2 regions of the Peribacillus sp. FSL H8-0477 genome follow, and region 1 is predicted to be linked to the other one. Evidence: riboswitches for the same ligand, from Rfam matches in the RefSeq annotation. Region 1 holds a riboswitch; the other holds the start of a gene.
The links. Region 1 has a riboswitch for cyclic di-GMP ahead of MHI18_RS09825 (anti-repressor SinI family protein). Riboswitches for the same ligand answer to the same signal wherever they lie in the genome.
Positions count from the first base shown of each region.

Region 2: another riboswitch for cyclic di-GMP. It lies ahead of MHI18_RS20150 (globin-coupled sensor protein); the one in region 1 lies ahead of MHI18_RS09825 (anti-repressor SinI family protein).

Region 1 is NZ_JBBODE010000001.1:1,933,158-1,940,946, forward strand. It holds gene secA (preprotein translocase subunit SecA) at 1-1,251, opposite strand, end outside; gene MHI18_RS09820 (helix-turn-helix domain-containing protein) at 1,495-1,836, shown strand; gene MHI18_RS09825 (anti-repressor SinI family protein) at 1,903-2,049, opposite strand; cyclic di-GMP riboswitch class I at 2,080-2,164, opposite strand; gene MHI18_RS22160 (Sjogren's syndrome/scleroderma autoantigen 1 family protein) at 2,359-2,592, opposite strand; gene MHI18_RS09830 (helix-turn-helix domain-containing protein) at 2,773-3,111, shown strand; gene MHI18_RS09835 (chromate transporter) at 3,217-3,747, opposite strand; gene MHI18_RS09840 (chromate transporter) at 3,744-4,301, opposite strand; gene ggt (gamma-glutamyltransferase) at 4,329-5,939, opposite strand; gene MHI18_RS09850 (hypothetical protein) at 6,130-6,348, shown strand; gene hpf (ribosome hibernation-promoting factor, HPF/YfiA family) at 6,399-6,953, opposite strand; gene MHI18_RS09860 (hypothetical protein) at 7,179-7,562, opposite strand; gene MHI18_RS09865 (flagellar protein FliT) at 7,562-7,789, opposite strand, start outside.
Region 2 is NZ_JBBODE010000002.1:1,717,874-1,725,662, reverse strand. It holds gene wrbA (NAD(P)H:quinone oxidoreductase) at 1-395, opposite strand, end outside; gene MHI18_RS20150 (globin-coupled sensor protein) at 697-1,995, opposite strand; cyclic di-GMP riboswitch class II at 2,008-2,089, opposite strand; RNA gene ssrS (6S RNA) at 2,234-2,430, opposite strand; gene tatA (twin-arginine translocase TatA/TatE family subunit) at 2,622-2,831, shown strand; gene MHI18_RS20135 (DUF6440 family protein) at 2,906-3,091, opposite strand; gene kynB (arylformamidase) at 3,552-4,181, opposite strand; gene kynA (tryptophan 2,3-dioxygenase) at 4,197-5,036, opposite strand; gene MHI18_RS20120 (amino acid permease) at 5,053-6,441, opposite strand; gene kynU (kynureninase) at 6,465-7,751, opposite strand.

The sequences.
Region 1 (7,789 bases):
CGCACGGAATTTCCCATCCATTGATGCATAGATTAAATCAGCCCGGTCATCCCTGATAATTTCTTGATTAGTCGGAATGCTGATGACATTCATATTATAGATATTACGAAACTCTTCTTCTTCCGTTTTCGCTGTACCCGTCATCCCAGACAGCTTATCGTACATCCGGAAGTAGTTTTGGAAGGTAATCGTTGCAAGTGTCATGCTCTCATTTTGAATCTCGAGGCCTTCCTTCGCTTCAATTGCCTGATGAAGACCATCACTATAACGACGTCCCTTCATTAAACGACCTGTAAATTGGTCAACAATAATGATTTCGCCCTCTTGGACAACATAATCAATATCCAAATGCATCGTTGCATGTGCCTTTAAGGCTTGATTGATATGGTGATTAAGCACAACATTTGTGATTTCAAATAAGTTATCAATATTAAACGCAGATTCAGCTCGGTTCATTCCTTCTTCTGTAAGCTGAACACCTTTTGTTTTTTCATCATACGTATAATGCGTTTCTTTTGTCAGGGTACGCACAAAAGCATTTGCTTGAATATAGAGTTGGGCAGACTTTTGAGCAGAACCAGAAATGATCAGCGGAGTTCGTGCTTCATCAATTAAAATCGAATCGACTTCATCGATCACGGCATAATGAAGCGGACGCTGTGTCATTTGTTCTTTATAAAGGACCATGTTATCACGCAAGTAATCAAATCCAAGCTCATTATTCGTACTATAGGTAATGTCTGCTTGGTAAGCTTCTTGTTTTTCTTCCTTAGAAAGACCATTTGTATTCAAGCCAACCGTTAAGCCAAGAAATTCAAAGAGCTGACCCATTTCCTCAGCATCACGACTAGCTAAGTATTCGTTGACCGTCACGACATGTACCCCTTTGCCTGTTAGGGCATTCAGATACACGGGCATGGTTGATGTCAACGTTTTACCTTCACCGGTTTTCATTTCAGCGATATTTCCTTCATGAAGAGCAATCCCCCCCATGAGCTGAACGCGGAACGGGAACATCCCAAGTGCCCGCTTGGCTCCTTCACGAACCACAGCGAAAGCTTCTACTAATAGCTCATCGACACTTTCTCCCTTTTGGTACCGTTCTTTAAATTCTTCTGTTTTTGCACGAAGCTGTTCATCCGATAAAGCAGCTGTCTGATCGGCAAGTGCTTCAATTTGATCTGCCTTTTTTTCTAGACGTTTCACGTCGCGTTTATTCGGATCAAACACTTTATTTAATATATTCAGCATTCAGTAAGTCTCCTCTTTAGAAAGATAATCGACCTTATCTATAAGTGAACAGAAAATAGGACTTCTGCTTATTATCACGTAAATCACTCTGGTATCCCCTTAATATTACCACTTTACGTTTTTAGGTACAACTTCATCTATCTAAGAAAACTATGGATTTACCCATAGGGGAACTGGTAGAATGAAAATAAAGAAAAATGGAAAGTCTTCCATATAAATAGAAAGATGTAGGATGTGATGATTGTGATAGGAGAACGAGTTAAAAAATACCGGCAGCAAAAGCGTATGTCTATGACTGAAGTAGCCGATAAAGCAGGCGTTGCTAAGTCCTACTTAAGTTCAATTGAACGCAATTTGCAATCGAATCCTTCCATTCAATTTCTCGAAAAGATTTCTGCCGTATTGGATATTCCAGTTGACTCTCTATTACATGATGAGCCGAACACGGATAACTTAGATACTGAATGGATGGCGATCGTCCAGCAAGCAATGGCATCAGGTGTATCTAAAGATCAGTTCAAAGAGTACCTTGAGTTTCAAAAATGGAAAGCAACACAAGAAGATAAAACTGATCACGAAGGATGAAATAAAAAAATCCCTTAAGCAAGCCGATTTTTAACTAAAATCAGTTTGCTTAAGGGGTTTCTTCATTTAAAGGGCGCATGTTTTTTTATCTTTCCCTTGCTTGTCCTTTTTTTCTGCCTGTAAGAAGTCTTTAATTTCTTGTTGTTTGAGTCCCAGCTGCCTCGCTTGCAGAATTAATTCTACCCATTCTTGATCGAGCTTTGCTTGAACCAATCCAATCCCTCCTAAAATACCGACCGTATTTCAGGCAGCCCGGCCATCTTAGCGTAGATACCTTAGACCCGAAACTTTGCGTCCTTATTTTTCAATAAGTTTGCCTTTTTCTGCCAACTTTTTCCTTTGCCGTTCATTCATTATAAAGGAAGCGATTCAAAATCATTGTTGTTTTTTGTCGGACAATCCTAAATAGAACCAATTATTTTTTTACATTATTCTAACTATTCTCTTATCTCCACTTTAACATACAGGTAAACATTACCTATAATTTTTGTGTGTTACAGAATTTTAATGGTACTTTCTAACTTAATTTCTTTGGTACCTCTGGGTATTTTGCGTTCTCATTATTTGTGCCATATTATCAGGTTGATGTACTTTTTGTTTAGTTAAATCCTCACCACAGACAGGACAAAGCCATTGTCCCTCTTTTGAACTGCTGAATGAAGGTCTGTTACAGCTATAACAGTTTTTACGAAACATGGCCCATCTCCCTTCTGTACTTTTTGACGATAATTTGTTCTTATTTAAGAACAAGTACATTGAGTATAATGGAACCCTTTCATGAGATAAACTCTCGTAATTGGCTATTTTCTTTACGTAACATGCGTTATCCTACTATTTTTCCGAATTTTCTCTTAATTACATAGATTTTGTATTTTTATAAGAACTAATTGTTCTTAATAGAGTATAATCAGAGTAGAGAGGAGGAAAGATGATTAAATGATAGGAAAAAAAATAAAGGCGCTTCGTATACAAAAAGGGTACTCGCTGACAAAGATGGCTGAAGAAACCGATATTTCGAAGTCTTATTTGAGTTACATTGAACGTGGTATTCAGCAAAACCCCTCCATTAAGGTGTTAAGTAAAATTTCAACCTTATTAAATGTTTCATTAGAAGAGCTCATGTCACCGCCTCCTCAAGCTCCTAATATAATCGATGATGAGTGGTATGATCTATTTGCTGAAGCCATCCAAACAGGTGTGACGAAAGAAGACTTCCGTTACTATTTAAGTTTTATCCGCTTTAAAAAAGAGATTTCTAGACAGAAAAAAAAGTAACCAGCGATTCCAAGAGGAGAATGTCGGCTTTGTTCACTTTTTGCGATAGAAAAAAAGCCCCTGAATCGTAAGCCGGGATTTCCTGGCCTGACTCAGAGGCTTTCCTTATGAAAGAAAAATCCCACCATACAAGAGCGCCGCCGCAATTACATAAGCGGGATGTACCTTCCATTTATTCATCAGTAAATAACTGATGACGCCTATTACCAGCATCTGCAGAATTCCAATGCTCTCATAGGATGAAAAGAAGAAATCATAGGCCATCACACCAAGCAGGACAGCAATTACGGGTCTCACGACAACCGTTAATCGTTTAACCTTTGACGAGCCCTTGTGTTTGGTCAGAAGACCCAAGAGTCCAATCATTAAGAGCAGCGATGGTGCTACCGCAGCAAACACGCCCACGACTGCTCCTAGAATACCAGCTTGCTCAAAACCAATGTAACCCGCCATCTTGGTAGCAATCGGACCTGGCAATGCATTGCCAAGGGCAAGTACTTCACTAAATTCATGAAGCGACAACCATTCATACCGATCTACTACTTCTTTTTCAATCAAAGGAATCGATGCCGGACCGCCCCCATACCCTAATATACCCGAGATAAAGAAAGCCCAGAATATTTGCAGATAAATCATGTTTCTGCCCCCCGTTCCTTAGCATCCCGCTTGAGCAGAGCTCCAATTAACAGGGCAAAGATTAAGATGGCAGGATGAACATGAAGGACCTCCATTAGTACTAAACCACCGACTATAAAAACGATGGTCCATATCCAGCCTAGACTGGATTGTGTTGATTTTTTGATAAAATCGATGGTCATCGTCAGAAGCATAACTCCAACCACTGGCACGACGGCTGTTGACATGCCCTTTACCCAGCCTTGATCACGAAAGGCATTGAGACTCGCCAGCAGGACAATCATCAAAATGATGGTTGGAACAATCGTCGCCAGTACACCATTCACCATGCCCCACACGCCGCCAACGCGATACCCAATGTATCCAGCTAACTTCGTTGCAATTGGACCAGGCAGTGCATTGCCGAGTGCTAGGATGTCGCTAAATTCATCCGCATCCATCCATTTATATGTATCCACCACTTCTTTTTGCACAAGCGGAATAGCCGCAGGACCGCCGCCGAAACCAAGCATCCCTACTCTAAAAAAGGCCATGAAGATTTGTTTCTGTTCCATTGCTCTCACCTTTTTTTCTCTTATTCTCTACCAGGCTGCAACCATTCCATCCGTACGTGGTTCCGTTCCACCCTGTAGTACACCTGTTATGCGATCACGCCAAATAATCTGCCCTCTTCCAAACGACCCTGAATGAAGGGACACTTCAATAGTGTGCCCTCTTTCGCGTAAGTTCTCTACGGTATCAAGTGGGAAATCAGGTTCTACCTGGATGGTCTTTCCACCTACCCATTGCCAGCGCGGAGCATCAAGAGCCGCTTGAGGATGTAAGTGGAAATCAATCGTATTCATGACAACCTGCATATGTCCCTGTGGCTGCATATAACCACCCATGACACCAAATGGACCGACTGCTTCACCATCTTTCGTCAAGAAACCTGGGATGATCGTGTGAAAAGATTTTTTCCCTGGCTTTAATGCATTTATATGCTCTGGATCTAATGAAAAGTCATAACCGCGGTTTTGCAGAGCAATACCGGTACCTGGTACAACGATACCTGATCCGAATCCCATATAATTGCTTTGGATAAAGGATACCATATTTCCTTCCTTATCTGCCGTTGCTAAATAAACCGTTCCACCCTTAGGAAGGTCATAGGGCTGAGGGAGCAACGCATCTTTGCCGATTTCCTGACGGCGCGTTTCACCATATTCCGGTGACAGCAGTTGCTCAACACTGATATTCATATCTTCCGGGTCCGTAATAAATGCCTTACCATCCGTATAAGCAAGCTTCATCGCCTCAATTTGCTTATGATAGGTGTCCACTGCCTCTTTCTCTGAGAAACGAAAGCCTTTAACAATATTTAAGGCAGAAAGAGTGACAATCCCCTGACCATTCGGGGGAATTTCCCACACATCGTACCCTCGGTAGTTAACAGAAATCGGTTCCACCCATTGAGGCCGATAATTATTCAAATCCTCCAGAGATAGGAAACCATGATTTTTTATTGAAAAATCAGATATCTTTTTAGCTAACTCTCCACAGTAAAAGCTATCGCCATTCGATTCGGCAAGCTTTCTTAACGTATCTGCGTGATGAGGAGACCTCCAAATTTCTCCTGCTTTTGGTGCCCGGCCATTTGGAGCAAATGTTTTAAACCATTCTTCATATTCTTCCGTGATTAGTTCCTTTTTATAGCGCTGAAAAGCTGCGTTCCAGCTTGCAGCAAGAACCGGTGAGACTGGGTATCCTTCTTCCGCATATTGAATGGCAGGCTCCAAAACTTCTGAGAGAGACAATTGACCAAACTTTTCTGAAAGCTCTGCCCATGCTGCAGGAGCTCCAGGGACTGTAACCGGGATCATCCCATGAACAGGCATGGTCTCATATCCTCGTTCTTTCACCGCTTCAATCGAAATGGATTGTGGGGATGGACCGCTCGCATTCAATCCGAACAACTTGTCCTTCATCCACACAAGCGCAAAGGCATCACCGCCTATTCCATTTGACGTCGGTTCAACAACCGTTAAAGCAGCAGCCGAAGCAATCGCTGCATCCACAGCATTGCCGCCTTTTTTCAAAATATCTAAGCCCGCTTGTGCGGCCAGCGGCTGAGAAGTTGCGACCATTCCATTTCTCCCAAAAACAGTTTGCCTAGTCGAATTGTAAGGCTGATTGTGATAATTGAACTCCATCTTTTCACCCGCTTTATTAGTTATATTATACAAAAAAGATTATCTGTTATTTTTTTAAAAAATAGGTAAAACAAGGATATATGACCTTTTGTAACTATTTCGTTCTTTATTCTCATGAAAAAATAGGTAAAAAGTGTTATAATTATATGCGTAAATATGTATTTTTATGCCATGTTAGGAAGGGTTGTCTATGCATTATCCAACATATGAACATCCAACCACTAAGGTCATCCATGTGGTAACCGATCAACATAGTTGTCTGTGCGGAATGATTTATAATTCATTTTATCAAATGACTAGAAGAGATCTTCGTAACATCAAATTTAAAGATGTAATGAAAATCAATTGTCCAGAATGCCGCAGCAAACTTAAAGAAGTGCAACAGGATTTGATAAGTGTGAGGTCATAGGAAAAACGCAGTTCTAAAGGTAAGAACTGCGTCCATCCTGTGAGTATTGTTCAGTTTGGTTCAATCAATCCGTAGCGTCCGTCCTTACGACGGTAAACAACATTCGTTGTATTGGTATCAGCATTAGTATAGACGAAGAAGCTATGACCCAGCATGTTCATTTGCAGGATGGCTTCTTCACTATCCATCGGCTTCAAATCAAAGCGTTTATTACGAACTACTTCTAATTCATCATCTTCCTCTTCCTCAGGAAGCGTTTCAAAACTTGCTTCAAGAGGAGCAAATGTATCAGGAACGGTTGTAGTCGTTCTAAACTTACGGTTAATCTTCGTTTTATGTTTACGGATTTGGCGCTCAAGCTTGTCGGTAATTAAATCAATCGCTGCATACATATCTGCATGTTCTTCTTCCGCACGGAGTACCAAATTAGGCATTGGAATCGTTACTTCAACTTTAGAAGTTGTGTTGTTAACTTTTAGATTCACCATTGCATTGGCTTCTGGCATATTACTGAAGTATTTTTCCAACTTATCAATCTTTTTCTCAACATACTCTCTTATTGCTGGAGTTACCTCAATGTTTTCACCACGAACGTTGTAATTCATAAAGTTAGTCCTCCTTTAAATAGCTCTATAGGTATAATTCTACATTACCCCTTTGAAATCCTTCACAAACACTTATCAAAATGTGTCGAAATTTCAAAGCTTCCTGTCGAGAAAAGGAAGTTAATTTTGGTATCGCTTACAACCTTATTATATCAATAATCTCGGGAGAAAGAAAGACAGAGTTAAACTAGTAAAAGGTACAGCAGGATATTTTCGCTGTACCTTTTAAGAAATTGTATAAGGTGTTAACTGCTCTTGTACCTCTGCCTGCCAAACGGCAAAGACAGGATAAAAATGATCACGAATCAGCTTCTGTTTACCTTCACTTTTATTCCAAGTCCTCTCCAGATATTCAGCTTCCTCCACAACGAGCGAAAAGCCTTGAATCACAGAAAGAAATTCGGAATGATCATAAAAATAATGGGTTAACTGATGGTTTGCTTCATCGATTTGAGCTAGACCAGCAAAAATATCGATCAGTATGAGATCATCTTCTAGCAGCGTAAACTCATCAAAACCTGCCAGAATCGTATCAAGAATGCCTCTAACGTTGTAGAGTAATTCTGTGAATTCACGAATATACGGGTACGGAATCTCCAACGTTTCCATTAGTTTTTCTTATCATAAAACATGCCATCACCCATCACATCTTGATAGGGATTCACATATTTATCAGACGATTCCTTCTTCATACTAAGCTGCTTCAGGTCCCGCTGAATGGCATCTTTTTCAGTTTTCATTAGTCCAGCTAATTTCTTGTTCAACTCCACAGTACTCCGGCCAATCACTGCTTCATCATCTGAAAAAGGCGGAGCAATATTTGCTAACACCTCATC
Region 2 (7,789 bases), on a different contig from region 1:
AGAATCGTCGCTTCCTGACCTCCATGTGGATTCTGAGCAGAAGCCATGGCACTCACAACTTTATTAGCAAGTTTCCCTTCTGCCCAAAGTCCGCCAGTTGTATCTAAAAACTGTTGGAACTGTGAGGGTACATTCCCATAGCGAGTTGGGGTACTGAAAATAAACGCATCTGCCCATTCCAAATCTTCTAGTGCCACTTCTGCTATTTCCTTCGTTCTCTCAATGGTCCTTTGCCAAATTTCATTTCCTTCAATGACTTCTGCTGGTGTTGTTTCCTTCACTTTCAGAATCTTTACCTCTGCACCCGCTTCTTTCGCTGCTTCTGCGGCCCAAGAGGCTAACTGATAATTCGTTCCGGTAGAGCTATAGTAGATAATCGCTAATTTTACAGACATGTAATTTTTACCTCCAGAGAATGTATCGTTACACTTCTTCTACCCAAAACCATGCAATTTGTAATCACTTTTCAAAAAGTTTAAACGAATTAAAAAAAAGACCTTCTATTACGAAGGTCTTTACGCATGATTAAGTGCTTTTGGGGAAGTATGCTATTTTTTCCCAAGTATTTTAATTCTTGATTGCCCCCATTTTACATAGGTAGTAGTCAATGTTAACCCTCCCCCAAAAATCACTAGTAAGAATTTTGACTAAAAGAAAAAGGATCACAACAGGATCCCATCATCTGTACAAGCAACATTAACCGTTGTTAGCTATTCCATCCAACTGTTCCGCTGAAGCTGAAACGCTTGCTGTTGCTTCTCCGATTTCTTCAATCACGTAGACAAGTCCGTTCATTTTTCTATCAATGGTAGATAAAGTTTGAGCACTTTCAATAATTGATTCAGCTATATGAGTAAAAACCTGTTTTGTCTCTTTAGAAGTCGATACACCTGATTGTACGGCCGATTTAACATGTTCAAGTGATTCCATCACTTTCTCCGTATTTACGTCTGAAGCAGTAATAAGTGTACGGATTTCCGAAACAGAATCCTTTGTTTGCTCAGAAAGCTTCCTGACCTCTTGTGATACTACGGCAAATCCTCTGCCATGTTCGCCCGCTCGAGCAGCTTCAATCGCTGCATTAATGGCAAGCATATTTGTTTTTTCCGCGATTTCTTCAACGATACGGACAATCTCTGTAATTCGTTGAGTCGATGTGACTAATTGTAGAGTACGGTCTGTCATGGCTTGTGTATCATTGTTAATCAAATAGATCTTTGTCAATAATTCATTTAGCTTTTCCTGTCCTTCAACTGACATTTCTTGGACAGTATTCGATTGCTCGATGCTAGCTGCCATTTGATTCTTTACTCCTATACTACTGTTTACCAAGGTTTCAACCGATGTAATGGTCTTCTCTGCCAATGAAACCAGATCTTTGCTTACAGCAGTAATTTCTCCTTGGATTGCCTGCCTGCCTTGCGTATATGTATTATGGATCATTTCAGCATTTTGACGTTCATAGGCTTCTAAAACAATTTGCTGTTCCAGACTAAGTATTTTGGTAACAGCCGATAAGAGTTGCTGAAGTTCTCCAATATCCTCAGTTTTATTACAGATAATTGTCAAAAGTGAATTTTGTAAATTTTGAAAGGCACCCATATACCATGCTGGCTGCAATCCAATTTTATAATGTGCTTTCGCAACTCTATCCCTTATTTCTAAAAATTTTTCATCAATATGACCGGAAAACAACTCAATCACATGTACTTTCAATGTTGACCTTAGTTTTTCGAGCATACTATACGATTCAATTATATGTTTCAAAGCAGGAACTTCAATAATAGTGGAATAAAAGTCATCAACCAATTGGTCAATATGTTCCTCAACTACAGGCTGCAGGCATTTTATTACGTGCAAATCTGATTCAGAAAGGCGGATCATCTTCAATTTCTGTAGTATAGCTGGATCGGTAACGCTGATAGAGATATCTGTTTTATTGCCTTGTACTAACCAATGGGTATTAACTGATTTCTTCTTTAGTAATCCTAACATTCCATTTATCCCCTTATTGGCCGGTTGCGCTACTCACTCCTATTCTTTCAAGCGCCCAGTTAGCGAAAGAATAATCCACGTTTCCTTTTCTTAGTCTGTTATTTTTATATAGTATTATCATTTTACTTTGCAGAAAGACAAATGAAAAGAAAAATTTCCCAGACCTCAACAAATTGAACACATTCTTTAGAATGCACAAAAAAACCAGTTCCAAAAGGAACTGGTTTGCGTGTTTAAAGTAGAAGCCGCCTTTGCCGTAAATAGTGTAAGAAAGTTTTAGACCACTTTGTCAAAAAGTGGGTGCTCGCAAAAGCAATCCTGTATGTCCTCAGTGCATTTACTGCAGAGGCCTGACATTCCTGCTTTGATAATAAAACTCCCTGTTACAACTTAAAGGTTAAAACTTAATTATCGTTACGTACAACGCAGCTTGTATATGTATAATATCCAATCTGAAAGAAAAATACAAGTACAAAAACTTCCAACTCAGAACTTTTTTTAATATATTTTTCACGCAGATTTTATAAATGTATATTCCTCCGCCTTTAAACCATTTCTATTTGCAATCTTTTACCAAAGAGCTATAATGGACATAGATTTAAAACATGTAGGAGTTGAACTAAATAATGTTATCAAACATTGGGGTACCCGGACTGATTATTATCTTAGTCCTAGCATTAATCATCTTTGGACCAAATAAACTCCCTGAAATTGGCCGTGCTGTTGGAAACTCATTACGTGAATTCAAAAAAGCCACGAATGATATTACTAGTGATATAAAAAGCGATGTCCAACAAGATATTGAACTTGCTAAAAAAGACGTGTCAACAAAATAAAAGCAGATCCCACTGGGTCTGTTTTTTATTTTGTGTCTTTCTATTTTTTAGGACATAGAGAAGCAGCCGTCGTATTATTCAACCGGTATAAAATCTTTATCAACTAAAGGTTTTCCATCTTTATCAACCCTAACAGTTAACCCAGAAGTTAGGCCGTCATTATGAAACATATATAGGACTCCTGTCTCATTATCACGAATGATTTTGGTAACCTCCATTTTCCCTTGAGTATAAACATCCTCAAACCGTTTATCTGCCACTAAAACCCACTTCCTTTTCGGTTTGTTGAAACAGCTTCTTTTGATATTACCACTATATGTAAAATAATTCCTTTTTCAACCTATGTGTACACAAAAAAAAACAGACCTCGTAGGGTCTGTTTTTTAAAACAAAAAGAAAGACGCCTGCATAAATGCAGGCGTCTGATGCGTTTGCGGCGAAAGACCGTTGGGCCACATCCCTACGTTAAGCCGAAGCTTAGTGTCTCGCGTCTTACGCAAATTAGCTCATCGCTATGTTAGTATAACACCTAGTCCTTGGAGATACAACCTTCTTTTTTATATTTTTATTTGTGCCTTCGTTTAAAGGATAAATTGATATGTTTTTCTCACTCAGCAGCCATCGCTGAGCTGTAGTGTATATTCTAACGAGATTATTATTGCAATACTTAATCTAAATTAAAACCCAATGAATCCATACATCATTGGGTTTTATAGTATTTTATTTAATTAGTTTCCGAATCACGGCTCGGACTGGGCTCCCATCAGCACCTGTTAATGAAAGCGGGAGTGCTGATAACTCGTACCAGCCGAGTTCGATGTTCTCCAGAACAAGACCTTCTAAAATATGAATACCGTTTTTTGCCAGTTCATGATGAGATGGGAGGTCTTTGCTGTCTAATTGATCAACTGTCGGTAAATCTAGACCGATTAACCGAACCCCCTTTTCTGCCAAGAATTTTGGCAAATCAAGATCAATAGTCGGAATGGATTGCGGAAAAACGGAACGATCTGTCCAGCTATTTGTTCGAATCAGCACCCTAGATACCTCTCCAAATTCGACTTCTTTAAAGTCAGATGCTTTAAGTGTATCGTTTCCATTCCATTCGATGAGTAAGGCAGGACCAATATAAAGATCCAAATCTAGCTCATGAACTTTTTTGCCGTGGTCATCAAAGTGGAATGGTGCATCGATGTGCGTACCAAAATGGGTACTCATAGTAAATTGTCCTACATTTACTGAGCCGCTTTCGGCCTTTGTACAACTAATTTTATAGACAAATTTGGTATCACCCGGCCACTCTACAGTTTGGGTATTTAACGCTTGAGAAATATCAATCCAATGTGACATCCTTCATTTCCTCCTTTATAATTTGGTTCTCAATGTCCATAATTCCGGGAAAAACTGCTGATCCAGCACCCGTTTTAAATAAGAAACCCCTGCTGAACCGCCAGTTCCCATTTTATGGCCGATAATTCTTTCCACTGTCGTCATATGATTAAATCGCCAAGATTGCTGTTGGCTGCCAATATCGATCAGTTTTTCTGCCAACTCATATAAGTCCCAATATTGTTCAACGTCTTGATAAACCATCAGCCAAGCCTTTTCAACACTTTCATTCACTTCATAAGTTTGTGAAAAATCTCGATTCAGCACACTTTCATCGATTGGCAGACCTCTAGCAGCCAGTGCCGTAATGGCTGCATCATAGATACTGGGCGCTTCAAGTGCTTTTTCCATAGTTTCAGCGAGTTCTGGTTGATGACGGAATACCGCTAGCAGTTGCGGATTCTTTTGTCCAAGGGAAAATTCAATTAGCCGATTTTGATGAGATTGAAACCCTGAGCTAGACCCTAGTTTATCCCGAAATTCCATATATTCAGCAGGAGTCAAGGTTGCTAAGACACTCCATGATTGTATAAGCTGCTGCTGAATTCGCGAAACCCGTGACAGCATTTTAAAAGAAGGCTCTAAGTTATCTTTTTGAATGCTTTCAATTGCGGTTTTTAATTCATGGAGAATTAACTTCATCCATAATTCACTTGTTTGATGGATAATGATAAATAGCATTTCATCGTGATGATCAGACAGTCTGTGCTGACTTGAGAGAATGCTGTCCAAATGCAAATAATCACCATATGACATCTCTTTTTTAAAATCAGTCCGAATGCCTGAATCTAATTTCTTATCATCTTGGTTCACGATATAGCCTCCTAGTGAGTCAGCTCACTCGTTTATTTTTCGTGTCGGTTGGCGATGATTTCTTTGTCCAGTTCATTATCTTAAACACAATACATAGGAAAATCAGCCATGGTACTCCGAATTGAAGCACAATTTTAAATGATGGTGTGAACCAAGTCGAAATCATTAAGGCTGCCAGCAATAAGCCGCCTAAGATTGTTAAATAAGGAAAACCGATCATCCGAACCGGCAACTGCCTGCCGCCTTTTTTACCCCAGTTTTTTCGGAAATACAAATGGGAAACAAAGATCATAAACCAAGTGAAAATGGCTCCAAACATTGAAATTCCCATCATGAAGGCGTAAGAAGTATCGGGTGAAAGCACCTTAACGAGAGCGGCTAGAATTACACCTAAAGTAGAAACAGCGACAGCTCTAGATGGCACCCCTTTTCTATTCACCTGATTAAACCAAGACGGTGCTTGTTTTTCCTGTGCAAGTGCGAAAATCATTCGAGTGGATGCATAAAGCTGACTGTTCATTGCTGAAAGAGCCGCTGTTAAGATAATAAAATTCATAACGCCCGATGCTCCGGGAATATTCAATATTTCCATGACCTTCACAAATGGACTTACTTCAATCCCGGCTGACTGCCAAGGTACAATCAGCAGCATAATACCAATCGTAAGAACATAAAAAGTCGATAAGCGGAAAACAGTCGCTTTCAGTGCCTTTGGAACGGCGACATCCGGATCTTTTGCCTCACCGGCTGTGACCGCAATCATCTCCGTACCAAGGAAACTGAATAACGAGATAAAGACCGCCACCCATAATCCCCACAAACCAAATGGCATGAAGCCTCCATCATTCACATAATTACTGAACCCTGTAGATGGAGTATCTGATCCAAGCAGAACGTACGCTCCTAATAAGACAAACAAGACAATTGCACTGATTTTAATCATAGAAAACCAATATTCAAATGAAGCGAACGTATGAACACTAGTGATATTTACATAAATAAGAATCGCTGCAAACAGCACAATCCAGATGACTCCAGGAACCGTTGAGAACCAATATTTCATATATACCGCAATCGCACTAACTTCCACGCCTACCGCTAAGACATTCGCAATCCAATACGAATAACGAACCAGAAAACCAGCCATGGGACTGATATATTTCTCAGCAATGGTTCCAAAGGATCCGGAGGTTGGGTAGGCCACGGTCATCTCAGCTAAACATCCCATCAGAAGCAATACAATGAACGCTCCTATTGCATAGCTTATAAGTACACTTGGACCAGCCGTTGATATGGCCAGACCGCTGCCAAGAAATAATCCTGTTCCAATAGCGCAGCCCATCGCGATCATTGTCAATTGATTTGTTTTTAGTTCACGTTTAAGTGAACCGCCTTGTTTTTTTTCCATGTTTCATCACCTTTTCTAACCTCTTAAGCGATCACTTCACGCTTATTTTCAAATTTTTCATATTGCTTGTCTTTCACAATGCTTTTCAAAGCTTGAACCGTCTCCCACATCTCCAGATATGTAGTATAAAGGGCAACAGGAGCCAGCCGAATAATATTAGGTTCACGGTAATCGGGGATAATTTTTTCTTCTTTAAGACATTTACAGATTCTCGCAGCCTCAATATGTTCCAAACAAATATGACCGCCTCTCCGCTGATCTTCTAGTGGATGCCCCATTTCAAAGCCCAGCCCAGACAGCTCTGACTTTATTAAATCACTAAAATATTGTGTGCAGTTCAGGGATTTTTCACGTACATTTTCTATACCTGCTTCCGCAAACATTTCAAGTGATCCTTTTAAAGGCGCCATACTTAAGATATGCGGAGTCCCAATCTGAAACGCTCCAGCATCTTTTGCTGGTGAAAAAATATGTTCCATATCAAATTGTTTGTCTTTCTTTGATCCAAACCAGCCTGTAAGACCAGGTAAAACACCAAAATGTCTCTTATTCACATATAATCCTGCAACACTGCCAGGCCCAGCATTCAGGTGCTTATAGTTGCACCAAAATGCAAAATCAACGTCCCAACGATCAAAGTAGTGAGGGACGGCCCCTACGGAATGGCAGCCATCAAACCCTATCAAAATACCTCTATCATGTGCTTCCTTTGTTAAACGAGCGATATCAAGAATTTGTCCGCTGCGATAAAGAACGGTTGGAAGAATAATTAAGGCAACTTCATCCGTCATTGATGCGATAATGTCCTCTTCCTCCAATATACGACCATCCCGGCTCTTCACTTGAATGAGATGCTGTTCTGAATCGTATCCACGCAGCTTCAACTGGCTCTGCAAAGCGTAAATATCACTTGGAAACGTTAACTCATCGGCAAGAATTTTAGTCCTGCGTCCTGACGGGTGATAAAACGTGGCTGTCAATTGATGTAAATTCATCGTTGTCGACCCAGTGACTATTACTTCATTAGCTTCTGCTCCAATCAATGGAGCCATCAAAGCACCGAGCCTTTCGGAAAAAGTAAACCACGGATTTTCCCCTTTTGTCCAGCCATCAATTCCATATTGTTTCCAATCATCCAGTGACGAGAGTAGACTTGCTTCAGCTCGCTTTGAAAGGAGCCCTAAAGAATTCCCATCCAGATAAATTGTCTCTGAATCAAGATAAAATTCATCCCTAAAGGATGCCAGTGGATCAATTAAATCTAAATGTATTGCATATTCCTTTGAAGCTTCAAACTGCCTATTCATGATATCCCTCCGTTTTCATAAAAGCCATCTATATGATTGCG